DNA from 3 places in the Streptomyces sp. NPDC034049 genome. Region 2 is predicted to be linked to each of the others. Evidence: predicted binding sites of a transcription regulator. Region 2 holds the regulator's gene; each other region holds the start of a gene.
The links. Region 2 encodes HspR, which represses chaperone genes until heat shock. Its sites were predicted from a motif close to TTGAGNNNNNNNNNCTCAA; they were not measured.
Positions count from the first base shown of each region.

Region 1: clpB (ATP-dependent chaperone ClpB) is a predicted target of HspR. The motif match lies at 3,130-3,148, and genes of this name have one in related genera.
Region 3: lon (endopeptidase La) is a predicted target of HspR. The motif match lies at 2,606-2,624, and genes of this name have one in related genera.

Region 1 covers NZ_JBVISJ010000012.1:18,427-23,523, forward strand. Annotated here, with positions in the region: gene ACZ52C_RS29630 (helix-turn-helix transcriptional regulator) at 1-742, opposite strand, end outside; gene ACZ52C_RS29635 (helix-turn-helix transcriptional regulator) at 765-1,781, opposite strand; gene ACZ52C_RS29640 (Rieske (2Fe-2S) protein) at 2,090-2,425, shown strand; gene ACZ52C_RS29645 (pyridoxamine 5'-phosphate oxidase family protein) at 2,655-3,068, opposite strand; gene clpB (ATP-dependent chaperone ClpB) at 3,210-5,097, shown strand, end outside.
Region 2 covers NZ_JBVISJ010000003.1:20,401-25,497, forward strand. Annotated here, with positions in the region: gene ACZ52C_RS09680 (PA14 domain-containing protein) at 138-2,198, shown strand; gene ACZ52C_RS09685 (heat shock protein transcriptional repressor HspR) at 2,283-2,756, opposite strand; gene dnaJ (molecular chaperone DnaJ) at 2,762-3,937, opposite strand; gene grpE (nucleotide exchange factor GrpE) at 4,004-4,690, opposite strand; gene dnaK (molecular chaperone DnaK) at 4,687-5,097, opposite strand, start outside.
Region 3 covers NZ_JBVISJ010000002.1:144,467-149,563, forward strand. Annotated here, with positions in the region: gene lon (endopeptidase La) at 181-2,583, opposite strand; gene ACZ52C_RS05445 (GNAT family N-acetyltransferase) at 2,834-3,484, shown strand; gene ACZ52C_RS05450 (RNA polymerase sigma factor) at 3,804-4,487, shown strand; gene ACZ52C_RS05455 (hypothetical protein) at 4,735-5,097, shown strand, end outside.

The DNA of each region.
Region 1 (5,097 bases), on a different contig from region 2:
CCAGGTGCCAGAGGCGGTCGAAGGTGGTGGCGAGGAAGGAGATCAGGGCGGGATGCCGGATCTCCAGGGCCATGGTCAGGTCGCTGCTGGCGGGGATGAAGGCCACCGAGCGATCGATGAGAATGAGGCGGTCGGTGACCTCGTCGAGCGTGCGGGCCTCGACGTCGCCCCGTAATTGTTCGTAGCGGGCCATGGCCATGGGGGCGTGGCGGAGCGTGTGCGGGTAGAGGGTGCGGATACGGGCACCCCGGTCCAGCAGGGACTGGTCACGCTCGAAGGCGACGACGTGCGGGGCGTGTTGCCCGTGGTAGTTGGTGTGCGGCTGGATGCAGAGGAGTTCCTGCGAGGCTCCTGCCATGGCCTCGGTGATGGCGGTGTTGATCCGTTCCTTGCTGCTGAGCACGGTGATCGCAGGGGGGCTGCCACCCGCCGGGGCGGTCTGGCGCTCCGCGATCCGCAGCAGCGGCTCGAAGGCTGCCGCCAACCGCTCCTCACGGCGCCGTTCCTCGGCAACCCTGTCCTCGATGTCGCGCACCAGTCTGTGCAGGGCCCTCGCCGGGGCCGCCGGCTCCAGCCAGGACGGGTCCTCTGTCGCCGGGTGCAGCAGTCCGGCCCGGACCAGACAGGGCGCTGCTGTCGCTTCCTCGCCTCGCACCCGCCCGTCCCGCAGCGCTCGCGCGTACAACTCAAGGCCGGCTGCGCACAGTTCGTCGACCCGATGCCCGTGGACCTCGCTGGTCACCTGTACTCGCCTCCCTCGCCCGTCAGTGGCTCTGCCCCTGCTCCAGGATCCCCGACTGCGCGATCAGATAGCCGAGTTGGGCCCTGCTGCCGCTGCCCAACGCCGTCGCCAGTTTGGCTATGTGGGCGCGGCAGGTGCGGACGTTCATGCCCAGGCGGCGGGCTATGGCCTCGTCCACGTGGCCTTCGACGAGGAGCTTGGCGATGGAGTGCTGGATGTCGGTGATGCCGTCTGGGGCCGTCTCGTAGGGGGCGCCGGCGGTCAGGGGGACGGCGCGGCCCCACATGAACTCGAAGACCTTGACCAGGTAGCGCACGAGGCCCGGATGTCTGAGTTCCAGGGCGACCTGCTGGTCGTCGCGGGTGGGGATGAAGGCCACGGTGTCGTCGCAGATGATGAGGCGCTCGACCAACTCGTCGATGGTGCGGTATTCCACCTTGCCGTCGGACAGCCGCGCCACGTAGGCCAGCTTCTCCGGGTTGTGCCGGGCCGTGTGTTGATACAGGGTGCGGATCCGCACACCACGTTCGATCAACGGTCTGTCACGTTCCAGCCCCTGGAGCAGGTTGCGCTCCGATATGCGGTTGCTCGGCTGGACCGTCAGCACCTCGATCTGGCACTCGGCGGTGGCCAGGTTCAGAGCCGTCTGGATCTGCTCGCCGCCTTCCAGCACTCTGATCGCGTGCGTCGGGGCCGACACCTGGGCGCTGAGCGCCATGAAGGGTTCGAAGGCGTCGCTGAGCTCGATCGACCGGCGCCGCTGTTCGGCGATCTCGCGCTCTATCGGGTTGAGTCGCTGGGCCAGTGCGACCGAAGGGGGAACGGGACGAAGCCAGTTCGCGTCATCAGGGTCGGGATGGAGCAGGGGGAACTCCATGAGGCAGGGGGCGGACTCCGCCTCCTCGCGTGCGATGCGTCCCGTCCGCAGTGCGTGTGCGTAGAGACGTGCTCCCTCGTCGCACAGATCAGCCACCGTGTGGGGATGTATCGCTTCAACCCGATTTTCCACCAAATCTCCACCCCCCAGGGTCCTGAACATGCAGGAACATGATGCATCGATTATGTGGCCATGACGTGCCCGAATGAGCCATCGTCGTACTCGACGGGGGAAGAGGGACCTTCAAGTGAGGACGAAGCCGACTATGCGCAAGAGAATGCTTCGCTCGGTGCTTGTCGCCGCCTTCTCCACCGTTGTCGTTTTCGGAGCGTTGAGCGGTCTCTCCGATACGAAGGGTGACTATCGCGCGGACACCAGTTGGCCAGCGGTGGTGGAGTCGACGACACTGGCGCGGGCCGCGGACACGAGTTGGCCGGTGCCCCCGGCTGACGACGGAGCAGGGAGCTGATGTGACGACTCCTCCCGACGACCGTTCCTTCCGGCGCGAGATGGCCACCGCCTATCGCTCCGGCTGGCACTTCATCGACCTGGCCACCGCCATCCCCCACAGCGGTGACTCGTTGATGGTGACCGTGTTCGGCGAACCGGTGGTGGTGACCCGGGACGAGGACGAGGACATCCGGGCGTACCGGTGTCTGCGGCGACCGCGCGGCGCGCCGCAGCCAGTACGGTGTGCCGTTCGGTACGGGATGGTCTTCGTCAATCTCGACCAGCGCGACCACCGGCTCGCCGAGCCGGAGACCCAGGCCTCCACGGCCGTCTCAGCCACCCCCCGCAGTGCCTGAAGCGATTCCCCCGTCGTTTCAAATCGCTCAGGCGCTTCCCCCCAGCAGCGGCGTCACCGTGACCTGAACACGGTGACGCCGCTGCAGGTTTACGGCGACATTTCGGGATGTACCCAGGTATCGGAACCACCCCACCCGCCCGCCCATCTGTCCGAAAAAAGGTCAACCGGAAGCGGGCGGTCACCATCCGCGTCCAGGTCCAGGTCCAGGCCCCGGCCGCACCCCCGCGTCAGCCCCGCCCCAGCGCTCCGGTCAGTTCGATCTCGATCACCACGCGCTGCGGGTTCGGCCGGGGCTCCCTGCCGTACCGCTCGGCGTAGCGCCGCTCGGCGTCCGTGATCCGCTCCCGGTCCGTACGGACGAACGCGCGCCCCTCCAGCGTCGCCCAACGCTTGCCCTCCATCTGGCAGACGGCGACCCGGGCGCCCTCCTCCCCGGCCAGGCGTACGTGCCGCGCCTTCGCACTCGTCGAACTGGTGATCACCCGAGCGAGACGTGCCTCGGGTTCGTATGTCACTCCGACCGGCACCACATGGGGGCTGCCGTCGGCGCGGAGGGTGGTCAGGGTGCAGATATGGCGCTCCCGCCAGAAGGCGAGGTACGCGGCGTCCGGGGCACCCGGATCCACTCGGTAGGTACTCACGGTCCTGGAATCTAGCGGTCTCGGCTCCCGGTCCGTCGGCGGTATCGCTCCCGACTCCACCTTGAGTGGAATAGACTCAACTTTATGCACGTTGCCCAAGTCACTGCGGCCGACGGCTGACGCAAGGAGGGAAACGCGAACGTGGACGCCGAGCTGACCAACAGGAGCCGGGACGCGATCAACGCGGCCAGCAACCGGGCCGTGTCCGAGGGACACCCCGACTTCACCCCCGCCCACCTGCTGCTGGCTCTGCTCCAGGGCCAGGACAACGAGAACATCACCGACCTGCTCGCCGCCGTCGACGCCGATCAGGCGGCCGTGCGCGCGGGCGCCGAGAAGATCCTCGCCGGTCTGCCCAGCGTGACCGGCTCCACCGTCTCGCCGCCCCAGCCCAACCGCGAGCTGCTGAGCGTCGTCGCCGAGGCCCAGGCCAAGGCGAAGGAACTCGGCGACGAGTACGTCTCCACCGAGCACCTCCTGATCGGGATCGCGGAGAAGGGCGGCCAGGCCGGGGACGTACTCTCCCGGCAGGGGGCGAACGCCAGGAAGTTGCAGGAGGCGTTCCAGAAGGCAAGGGGAGGACGCCGCGTGACCACCGCCGATCCGGAGGGCCAGTACAAGGCCCTGGAGAAGTTCGGGACCGACTTCACCGCCGCCGCGCGGGAGGGCAAGCTCGATCCCGTCATCGGCCGGGACCAGGAGATCCGACGGGTCGTGCAGGTGCTCAGCCGCCGTACGAAGAACAACCCCGTCCTCATCGGTGAGCCGGGCGTCGGCAAGACCGCCGTCGTCGAGGGGCTCGCCCAGCGGATCGTCAAGGGCGACGTGCCCGAGTCGCTGAAGAACAAGCGGCTGGTCGCGCTCGACCTGGGCGCCATGGTCGCCGGAGCGAAGTACCGGGGCGAGTTCGAGGAGCGGCTGAAGACCGTGCTCGCGGAGATCAAGGACTCCGACGGGCAGATCATCACCTTCATCGACGAGCTGCACACCGTCGTCGGCGCGGGCGCCGGCGGGGACTCCGCCATGGACGCCGGCAACATGCTGAAGCCGATGCTGGCCCGTGGTGAGCTGCGCATGGTCGGCGCCACCACCCTCGACGAGTACCGGGAGCGGATCGAGAAGGACCCCGCCCTGGAGCGCCGCTTCCAGCAGGTGCTGGTCGCCGAGCCGACCGTCGAGGACACCATCGCGATCCTGCGCGGACTCAAGGGCCGCTACGAGGCCCACCACAAGGTGGTCATCGCGGACGCGGCGCTCGTCGCCGCCGCCACCCTCTCCGACCGCTACATCACCTCCCGCTTCCTGCCCGACAAGGCCATCGACCTCGTCGACGAGTCCGCCTCCCGGCTCCGGATGGAGATCGACTCCTCGCCCGTCGAGATCGACGAGCTCCAGCGGTCCGTGGACCGGCTGCGCATGGAGGAGATGGCCCTCGACAAGGAGACCGACGCCGCCTCCCGCGATCGCCTGGAGCGGCTGCGCCGTGACCTCGCCGACAAGGAGGAGGAGCTGCGCGGCCTCACCGCCCGCTGGGAGAAGGAGAAGCAGTCCCTCAACGCCGTCGGTGAACTGAAGGAGAAACTGGACGAGTTGCGCGGCCAGGCCGAACGCGCCCAGCGCGACGGCGACTTCGACACCGCCTCCAAGCTCCTCTACGGCGAGATCCCCACGCTGGAGCGGGCGTTGGAGGAGGCCTCCGAGGCCGAGGAGGAGGCCGCCGCCTCCAAGAACACCATGGTCAAGGACGAGGTCGGCTCCGACGACATCGCCGACGTCGTCGCCTCCTGGACCGGCATCCCGGCCGGCCGGCTGCTGGAGGGCGAGACCCAGAAGCTGCTGCGCATGGAGGACGAGCTGGGCCGCCGTCTCATCGGCCAGACCGAGGCCGTACGGGCGGTGTCCGACGCCGTACGCCGCAGCCGGGCCGGTATCGCCGACCCGGACCGCCCGACCGGCTCCTTCCTCTTCCTGGGCCCCACGGGCGTCGGCAAGACGGAACTCGCCAAGGCCCTCGCCGACTTCCTCTTCG
Region 2 (5,097 bases):
CACACACGCCCCACGGGCCCCGTACAACCAATCCCCCACCTCAGCTGTCTGATCGTCGGCGGTAGTGTCCCTGACCGCTGACGATCAGGCACCAGGCGTCCCACACAGGCACCGGCGCAGAAGGACCAAGGACCCAAGTGATCCCGAAAACCCCAGTCAGACGTACGGCCGGCGCGACCGCCGTCGTGCTCGCCACCGCTGGTGGACTGCTCACCGCGACCTCCGCGCCCGCGTCCGCCGCCGTGACCTGCACCTCCCCCGTCTTCAAGCGGCAGCTCTTCGCCAACACCACCTTCTCCGGCACCCCGAAGAAGACGGACTGCGACAGCGCGATCGACCAGAACTGGGGCACCGGCGCACCCGCCACCGGACTCCCGACCAACAACTTCGGCGTCCGCTGGACCGTCACCCGGGACTTCGGGTCCGGCGGCCCGTTCACGCTCTCCGTCTCCGGCCTGGACGGCATCCGCGTCTACCTCGACCCGGGCACACCCGACGCCCGCAAGATCAACCTCTGGAAGAACGGCACCACCACCGTCTCCAAAACCCTCAACCTCACCATCCCCTCCGGCAAGCACACCCTCCGCGTCGACTACGTCAACTGGACCGGCTCCGCCAAGGTCAAGTTCACCTACACGCCCCGCACCTCCGCCACCGTCGACACGGTCAAGCCCCTTGTCCCGAGCGGGACTTCGGCTTCGTACGACTCGGAGACGGGCAAGGCCAAGCTGACCTGGGCGAAGAACCAGGAGATGGACCTCGCCGGGTACAAGGTCTACCGGCGGCTCAAGGGCGCTTCGTTCGGCAGCACGCCGCTCGCGACGACCACCTCCACCTCGTACACCGACACCGGGCTGCCGAAGTCGGGCGCGGCGTACTACTACGAGGTCCGCGCCTACGACAAGGCGGGCAACGCGTCGACCGGCACGGCCGATCAGCTGGTCACCACGGTGGACCGGATCGCGCCGACCGTCTGGGATCTGAAGGTCAGCGGTGAGTCCGCCCTCTACGGGGTGTCGCTCTGGTGGATGTCCGAGGGGGCCGAGACGAACCGGCTGCTGAGGTCCGCCTCGCCCGACGGGCCGTTCGAGGAGGTCAAGGGCCCCTGGGGCAACTCGGCGACCGATGCCACCGCCCCGTACGGTGAGACCTCGTACTACAAGGTCGCGGTGTCGGACGCGGCGGGCAACACCGCGTACTCGTCGGTGGTGTCGATCGCCAGGCCGCTCGCGGTGCCGTACCTCTGGAAGACGGAGAACCGGCCGGAGGACGGCGGCGGCGTCGATCTGCGCTGGGACGTGTCCCCGCACGCGCCCACCACGTTCCGGGTCCACCGCGAGGAACGCCGCTTCGACGACGCCACCGGCACGTTCGACGTCGTCGACTCCCGGGTGGTGCCCTGCGAGCCGACGCTCGTCGACACCGCCTATGGCACCAAGTACAGCTACACCTGCACCGACACCACGGTCGTGCCCAGCCCCAACGACGGGTTCTACGTGTACTGGGTGACGACCGTCGACGCGCTCGGCCGGGAGTCGGGCCCCTCGCAGACCATCTTCCACGGCTACGGCGACGGCACCGCCCCGCCGCTCGTCACCGGGTTCACGGCCACCGCCACCGAGTACGGCACGGTCCTGGACTGGGACGACAGCCCGGTCACCGACCTCGCCGAGTACAACGTGTTCCGGCTCAGCACGGTGGACGACGGGACCGAGTACACGCATGTGGGCACGGTCAAGGCGGGCACCAGCCGGCTCGTCGACTCGGCGAACCTCCAGGACGGCGAGCACCACACGTACTTCGTGGACGCGGTGGACACCTCGGGCAACTCCAACTACACGTCGGCCGACAAGATGGTGTCCACGACCGTCACCGAGCTCGACCTGCGTCCCACCGTGGCGACCCCCGCGGACTGGCTGGTCAGCGTGAACGCCGAGGCCGACGGCGGGGCCGGGGTCGACCTCACCTGGAAGCTGTCCAGCGAGTCCGACGGGACGGACATCACCGGCTACCGGGTGTACCGGTGGAACCCGGCCACCGCCGCCTACGAGCCCCTGACCGCCGACCCGGTGACCGGCACGTCGTACACCGACACCACGGCCGCCGCCGGCACCACCCACTTCTACTGGGTGACCGCCCTGCACGCCGACGGCACCGAATCGGCCCCCGGCGACGCCTGGGCGGCCCTGGCCCCCTGAGCACAGGGAAGGGCCCGGAGGTTCGTGCGAACCTCCGGGCCCCTTCCCGTACTTGACGATCCGCCAGTCGGACGGCTGTGACCGTCAGTCGGACGACGGCTGCCGCCCCTTCGGCCGCCACACCACCAGCGCGCTGCTCTGCTGCACTTCCTGGTACGGCACCAGATCGCGCCGGTACGACGCGTGGACCGCCGCCTCGCGCTGGCGCATGGCCGCGGCGGCGCCGTCGAGCGCGGCCTCCATCTCCGCCACCCTCGACTGGAGCGCGGCGACCTGGTTCTCCAGCTCGATGATGCGCTTGATGCCGGCCAGGTTGATGCCCTCGTCCTGCGACAACTGCTGGACCGTGCGCAGCAGTTCGATGTCACGGGCCGAGTAGCGACGGCCGCGCCCGGCGGTACGGTCCGGGGAGACCAGTCCGAGACGGTCGTACTGGCGCAGGGTCTGCGGGTGCAGACCGGAGAGCTGGGCGGCCACCGAGATGACGTACACCGGTGTCTCTTCCGTCAGCTCGTAAGCCCGGTTACCGAATGAGTTCTGCCTACGGCGGCCGTCCATCACCTTCATGCTCCCTTCGCGGCCTGGAACAGCTCCGCTCGCGGGTCCTCGCCCGCGGTCGCCTCGCGATACGCCTCCAGCGCGTCACGAGCCTTCCCCGACAGGTCCTTCGGGACACTCACCTCGACCGTGATCAGCAGGTCCCCTCGGGTGCCGTCCTTGCGGAAGGCGCCCTTGCCCCGGGCCCGCATCGTACGGCCGTTGGGGGTGCCCGGGGGCAGTTTCAGGGTGACCGGCGGTCCGCCCAGGGTCGGGACCCGGACCTCTCCGCCGAGCGCCGCCTCCGGGTACGTCACCGGGACGGTCACCGTGAGGTTGTCGTCCTTGCGGCCGAAGACCGGGTGCGGGTCGACGTGCACGACGACGTACAGGTCGCCCGCCGGGCCGCCCCGTTCGCCGGGGGCGCCCTTGCCGCGCAGCCGGATCCGCTGGCCGTCGGAGACGCCCGCCGGGATCCGGACCTGCATGGTGCGGGAGGACTTGGCCCGGCCCGAGCCCTTGCAGATGTCGCAGGGGTGCTCGGCGATCAGGCCGCGGCCCTTGCAGTCCGGGCAGGGGTCCGTCAGGGAGAAACCGCCGCCGGAGCCCCGCGCGACCTGGCCGGTGCCGACGCACGTCGGGCACACGCGGGGCGTGCCGTTGGCGTCGCCGGTGCCCGAACATGCCTTGCAGGGCGACTGCGAGGACATCCGCAGGGGCACGGTGGCGCCCTCGATGGCCTCGGTGAAGCTCAGGGTGACCTCGGACTCGATGTCCTGGCCGCGCCGGGGCTGCACCCGCGTGGTGCCGGAGCTGCCCCGGTTGAACAGGCCGCCGAAGACATCGCCGATGCCCCCGCCGAAGCCGCCCGCCTGTCCCCCGCCCTGGGCGCCGCCTCCGAAGAGGTCGCCCAGGTCGAAGTTGAACGAGCCGCCGGCGCCGGGTCCGGGGCGGAAGCCGCCGTTGCCGAAGAGGGCGCGGGCCTCGTCGTACTCCTTGCGCTTCTTGGGGTCGCCGAGGATGTCGTTGGCCTCGGAGATCTCCTTGAAGCGCTCCTCGGCCCTGGTGTTCCCCTTGTTGGCGTCCGGGTGGAACTCACGGGCGAGCTTGCGGTACGCCTTCTTGATCTCGGCCTCGGTGGCGTCCTTGGGGACGCCGAGGACCTTGTAGTAGTCCTTCTCGATGAAGTCCTTGGTACTCATCCGCGACGTCCCTCCTTCCGCTCACCGTGCACACCGCCGCGCACCTCACCGGGTACGCCGTCGGCGTCAGCCCTCGTCCGGGCCACCGCTCTCCTTGTCGTCGGCCGCCGCCGCCTGCTCCTCGGAGCCCTCGGCCTTGACGGGCTGCGCACCCGGCTGCGGCTCGGCCACGGCCACCCGCGCGGGGCGGATGGTGCGCTCGCCGATGCGATACCCCGGCTGGAGAATCGCCACGCACGTCGTCTCGGTGACGTCGGGCGCGTAACTGTGCATCAGGGCCTCGTGGATCGTCGGGTCGAAGGGCTCGCCCTCCTTGCCGAACTGTTGCAGGCCCATCTTCGCCGCGACGGTCTCCAGGGACTCGGCGACGGACTTGAAGCCGCCGACGAGTTCGCCGTGCTCCCGCGCGCGCCCGATGTCGTCGAGCACGGGCAGGAGTTCGGTGAGGAGGTTCGCGATGGCGATCTCCTTGACCGTGATCCGGTCGCGCTCGACCCGGCGACGGTAGTTCTGGTACTCGGCCTGGAGGCGCTGGAGGTCCGCCGTGCGCTCACCGAGCGCCGTACGCACCTGGTCCAGCTGCGCCGTCAGACCGGCCACCTGGGCCGTCGCTGCCGCGTCCCCGGCCGGGGCCGCCCCCTCCTGGGGGGCGGCCTTCGACTCGGCGTCCTCGGAGCCGGAGGGGACATCAGGCTGCTGCGGCTGAGCCGACTGCGGCTGCTGCTCGTCGAAGCCCGGGGTCTCCTCCGTCACGCGGCACCGTCCTTCCGGTCCTCGTCGACGATCTCGGCGTCGACGACGTCATCGTCGGCCTTGGCGTCACCGGCGCCGGCGCCGGCCTCGCCGCCCGCGGCCTGCGCGGCCTGGGCGTCGGCGTAGAGGGCCTGGCCGAGCTTCTGCGAGACGGCCGCGACCTTCTCGGTGGCCGTGCGGATCTCGGCGGTGTCCTCGCCCTTGAGCACTTCCTTCAGCTCGGCGACGGAGGCCTCGACCTCGGTCTTGATGTCACCGGGGACCTTGTCCTCGTTGTCCTTGAGGAACTTCTCGGTCTGGTAGACGAGCTGCTCGCCCTGGTTGCGGGTCTCGGCGGCCTCGCGGCGGCGGTGGTCCTCCTCCGCGTACTGCTCGGCCTCCTGGCGCATCCGGTCGACCTCGTCCTT
Region 3 (5,097 bases), on a different contig from region 2:
GGTGGGGCTTCTCGCGCAGTTCCCCGGGCCCCTGAAAAGCAGGGGCTGCGCCCCGTGCTTTTCATCGAAGGGCCGAAGGCTCCTTCAGGGGCGCGGGGAACTGCGCGAGAAGCCCCCACCGGACCCGCACCTGCCCACTCACCCGCACGCCCCCACCCCACACCCCTCACAGCGGAGCGCTCACGCGGCCACGGGCACCTCCACCGCCGCCGGAGCCAGCGCCAGCTCCAGCACCTGCCGGACATCGGTGACCGCGTGGACGTCCAGCTTGTCGAGCACCTCCGCCGGCACATCGTCGAGGTCGGCCTCGTTCCGCTTCGGAATGACGACGGTGGTGACACCGGCCCGGTGCGCGGCGAGCAGCTTCTGCTTCACCCCGCCGATGGGCAGCACCCGGCCCGTCAGCGAGACCTCACCCGTCATCGCCACGTCCGTACGGACCAGCCGCCCGGACAGCAGCGAGGCGAGGGCCGTCGTCATGGTGACGCCGGCGCTGGGGCCGTCCTTGGGGACCGCGCCCGCCGGGAAGTGGATGTGCACGCCCCGGTCCTTCAGGTCGGCGACGGGCAGCTCCAGCTCCGCGCCGTGCGACCGCAGGAAGGAGAGCGCGATCTGCGCGGACTCCTTCATGACGTCGCCCAGCTGACCGGTGAGGGTCAGCCCCGCCGCGCCCGTCTCCGGGTCGGCGAGCGACGCCTCGACGTAGAGGACGTCGCCGCCCGCGCCGGTGACCGCGAGCCCGGTGGCGACACCCGGCACCGCCGTACGCCGCTCCGCGGGGTCCTGGGCCGACTCGGGCACATGGTGCGGGCGCCCGATGAGCCCGCGCAGATCCCCGTCGGTGACGGTGAACGGCAGCTCCCGCTGACCCAGTTCGTGCTGGGCCGCGACCTTGCGCAGCAGCCGTGCCACGGACCGCTCCAGGTTCCGGACGCCCGCCTCGCGCGTGTACTCACCGGCGAGCTTGCGCAGGGCGCTCTCGTCGAGCACGACCTCGTCGGCGTCGAGCCCGGCCCGCTCCAGCTGGCGGGGCAGCAGGTGGTCCCGGGCGATGACGACCTTCTCGTCCTCCGTGTACCCGTCGAGCCGGACGAGTTCCATCCGGTCGAGCAGGGCCTCGGGGATCGCCTCCAGCACGTTGGCGGTGGCGAGGAAGACGACGTCGCTCAGGTCCAGCTCGACCTCCAGGTAGTGGTCCCGGAAGGTGTGGTTCTGCGCGGGGTCGAGGACCTCCAGCAGCGCCGCCGCCGGGTCGCCCCGGAAGTCGGAGCCCACCTTGTCGATCTCGTCGAGCAGGACGACGGGGTTCATGGACCCGGCTTCCTTGATGGCGCGGACGATCCGTCCGGGGAGCGCACCGACGTACGTACGCCGGTGCCCGCGGATCTCCGCCTCGTCCCGCACACCGCCGAGCGCGACCCGGACGAACTTGCGCCCCATGGCGTGCGCCACGGACTCGCCGAGACTGGTCTTGCCGACGCCGGGCGGCCCGACGAGCGCGAGCACGGCACCGCCGCGCCGCCCGCCGACGACACCGAGGCCCCGGTCGGCCCGTCGCTTGCGCACCGCGAGGTACTCGGTGATGCGCTCCTTGACGTCCTCCAGCCCGGCGTGCTCGGCGTCCAGGACGCCCTTCGCGCCCTGGATGTCGTAGGCGTCCTCGGTCCGCTCGTTCCAGGGGAGTTCGAGGACGGTGTCGAGCCAGGTGCGGATCCATCCGCCCTCGGGCGACTGGTCGCTGGAGCGCTCCAGCTTGTCGACCTCCTTGAGCGCGGCCTCCCGGACCGCCTCCGGCAGGTCGGCGGCCTCGACGCGCGCCCGGTAGTCGTCGGACTCCTCGCCGTCCTTCTCGCCGTTCAGTTCGCGCAGTTCCTTGCGGACGGCTTCGAGCTGACGCCGCAGCAGGAACTCGCGCTGCTGCTTGTCGACGCCCTCCTGGACGTCCTTGGCGATGGTCTCGGCGACGTCCTGCTCGGCGAGGTGGTCGCGGAGCAGCTGGGTGGCGAGCTTCAGCCGGGCGACGGCGTCGGCGGTCTCCAGGAGCTGGATCTTCTGCTCGACGGTGAGGAAGGGCGAGTAGCCGGAGTTGTCGGCGAGCGCGGAGACGTCGTCGATCGCCTGCACCCGGTCCACGACCTGCCAGGCGCCGCGCTTGCGCAGCCAGCTGGTGGCAAGTGCCTTGTACTCCTTGACGAGTTCGGCGACCTGTCCGGGCAGCGGCTCCGGCACGCTGTCGTCGAGCCGCGTGCCCTCCACCCACAGGGCGGCACCGGGCCCGGTGGTCCCGGCCCCGATCCGTACCCGCCCTATGGCGCGGATCAGCGCTCCCGGGTCCCCGTCGGCGAGCCGCCCGACCTGCTCGACGGTCCCGAGCACACCGGTGCTCGCGTAGGCCCCGTCGATCCGCGGCACCAGCAGCACCTTGGGCTTGCCGGGCACCGCCCGCGCCGCGGCCTGCGCGGCCTCCACCGCGGCCCGTACATCCGCGTCATTGAGGTCCAGAGGCACCACCATGCCCGGCAGCACGACCTCGTCGTCGAGCGGCAGTACGGGCAGGGTGAGCGGTGCGGACGTCGAAGCCATGATCTCTCCCTCGGCAGTCAAGTTGAGCTATGCCGACTCAATGCCCGTGAGTCGAGGAATGTTCCCCGAGCCGCCGCCCGTTCGCTGTGGGCGATCACGACCGGCCTCACGGGCAACCGGAGGAGGCCGAGCGGCGACGGACGCGAGCGGACGCGGCGACCGCACGAGAGACCCACGCCACACCCCCGCCCTCCCGTAACACCCGTATCCTCATCCCATCCCTTACAACGATCGCGGAGCGGGGGGCGGCGTGGACGGAATCGTGCGGGCGTGGGTCGACGGATGGGTCGTGTCGCGGGGAGCGGCGCCCCCGGTGGTCGAGCCGTGGGGCTTCACCATCGACATGGGCCTGACCCATCACGTCACGCGTCACGTCTTCGCGGCGACGAACGACGACGTGGAGGAGAGGGCGGTACGGAAGGTGGCGGACGCGGTCACCGGGCCCGGCACCTGGCTCAAGGTCTTCGCGGACTCGTCGGCGGTGACCTCATGGCTCGGCGAGGGCTGGTGGATCGACCCCGACCCCGGCTACCTCATGTCCGTACGCCTGGACCCCCACGAGCCCCCGGCCTGCGTGCCCGACGGCTACCGGCTGCGCACCTGGTCGCGCGGCGGCGTGACCCGCGTGATGGTCGCGGCGCCGGACGGTTCCCTGGCGGCCCGCGGCCAGGTCGCCCCGACCGGCGCTACGGCGGTCGTCGACCAGATAGAGACGTCCCCGGCCCACCGCCGTCGCGGCCTGGGCACCCTCGTCATGCGCGCCCTCACCCGGGCCGCCCGCGAACAGGGCGCGGAGACGGGCGTGCTGGGCGGCACCCCGGACGGCCGGGCCCTGTACGAGTCACTGGGCTGGACGGTACGGGCCCCCCTGACCAGCGCGAAGTTCACCGGCCACGCCTGAGCCACGGCACCGGAGCGGGACGACCCTCCAGAGGTTTTCGGAGCGGCCCTCCCAGGGGCGCCCCTCGGGAAGGCCCCTTGACTCGACCCCGTAGCGAGACCCCGCCAAGACCTCGACGAACCGGCGCACGCGCCCCCCGCGCGCCTACCGACGGCGCACGGGAACCGCCCGCACCACCGACGGCACACCCCCGCCCCGTACGACAGCCGCCACCGACGCAACCTCACACAGCGCATCGAGCGATGAACTGAACGTGATGACACCGGCGGCCGCACCTGGGGACTTCGCGGCCCGATCGACCGACGACCACCGAGGCCGCATGACCACATTTCCCGGGTGCCGGTCCTGCACCGACCCGCCGCCCGAGCCCTCCCCCGAGGACAACGCACCCTGTGACACCCACCTCGTCCGTGCCATGGCGGAGGGAAGCACCGAGGCACTGTCGGAGCTGTTCGGCCGACACGCGGGAAGCATCTTCGCCCACCTCCTGAACCGTGGCTTCTCCCCCGACACCGCCGAGGACGCGGTACAGGAGGCGTTCCTCTCGGCGTGGAAGGGCGCGTCGTCGTTCCATGAGGGCAACGCCATCGGATGGCTGATGCGGATCGCCCACCGCCGGGCCCTGGACCTCGTCCGCGAGCAGGGGCGCCGGGCAGCGCTCGACGAACGTGTCCAGTCCGCCCCGCCGGCCACGGCCACGGCTCCCTCCGCCGAGGACTGTCTCCTCGCCGCCTCCCCGCGCTACGCGGCCGTCGCGGTGGCCCTCGCCGAACTCCCCCCGGCCCAGCGGGACGTCATCGAGCTGCGATACCTCCACCGATTCAGCGTCCGCGAGACCGCGGAGCGGCTGGGCGTGGCCGAGGGGACGGTGAAGGCGCGGGCGTCACGGGGCTGCGCCCAGCTACGGCGGTGGCTGCTGACGCACGGGGACGAGGACGACCGCGGGGGCGGGGGTGACGAGGTCGGTGGCTGTGGGGACCGGGTTCCTCGCCCGCGCTCGTAGGGGCCTCGGAGGGTCGCCAGGTGGCTCCGGCCATCTCAGGGTGCTGGGGACGCGGTTGCGCCGAGGCCCCGGGGCCATCGGCGCCGTCGTGTTCACAGGTGTCCTCCTGGCGTGGCTCTGGTCCCGGCGGTCGACTCCGTTCTGGGCGCCCTGGCAAGGGGACTGGATCAACGCCGGCGAGGCGCTCGGCTCCGCCCTTTCGGTCGCCCTGCCCGTCGCGGTGGGTTTCGCATGCGGGCAAGGAGGCATGGAGGAGCGAGCCAGGATGCTCTGGGCCCACCCCCATGCGGCGCGCGGACCGTTCCCACGGGCCCTGCTGTCCTGTGCCCCTTCCGTGCTCTGGCCACTGACCGGCTTCACAGCCGTCACGCTGCTGCTTCTGGTTGCCACCTGGCGCACGGCGACGGCCGGAGCCCCGCCTCTGCACGAAGTGGCCTACAACGCGGCTCTGCTGATCGCCGCGACCTGCCTCGCCCATGCCGTCGGCGAGTTGCTGCCTCTCCGTGTCGTACCCGTCCTCGCCACCGTCGGGGTCGCTGTCGCGGGCTCGCTCATCGAGTCCGCCGACGAGCCCTTCGCGATCCACCTGGGGGTGTCGTGGTACGACGTC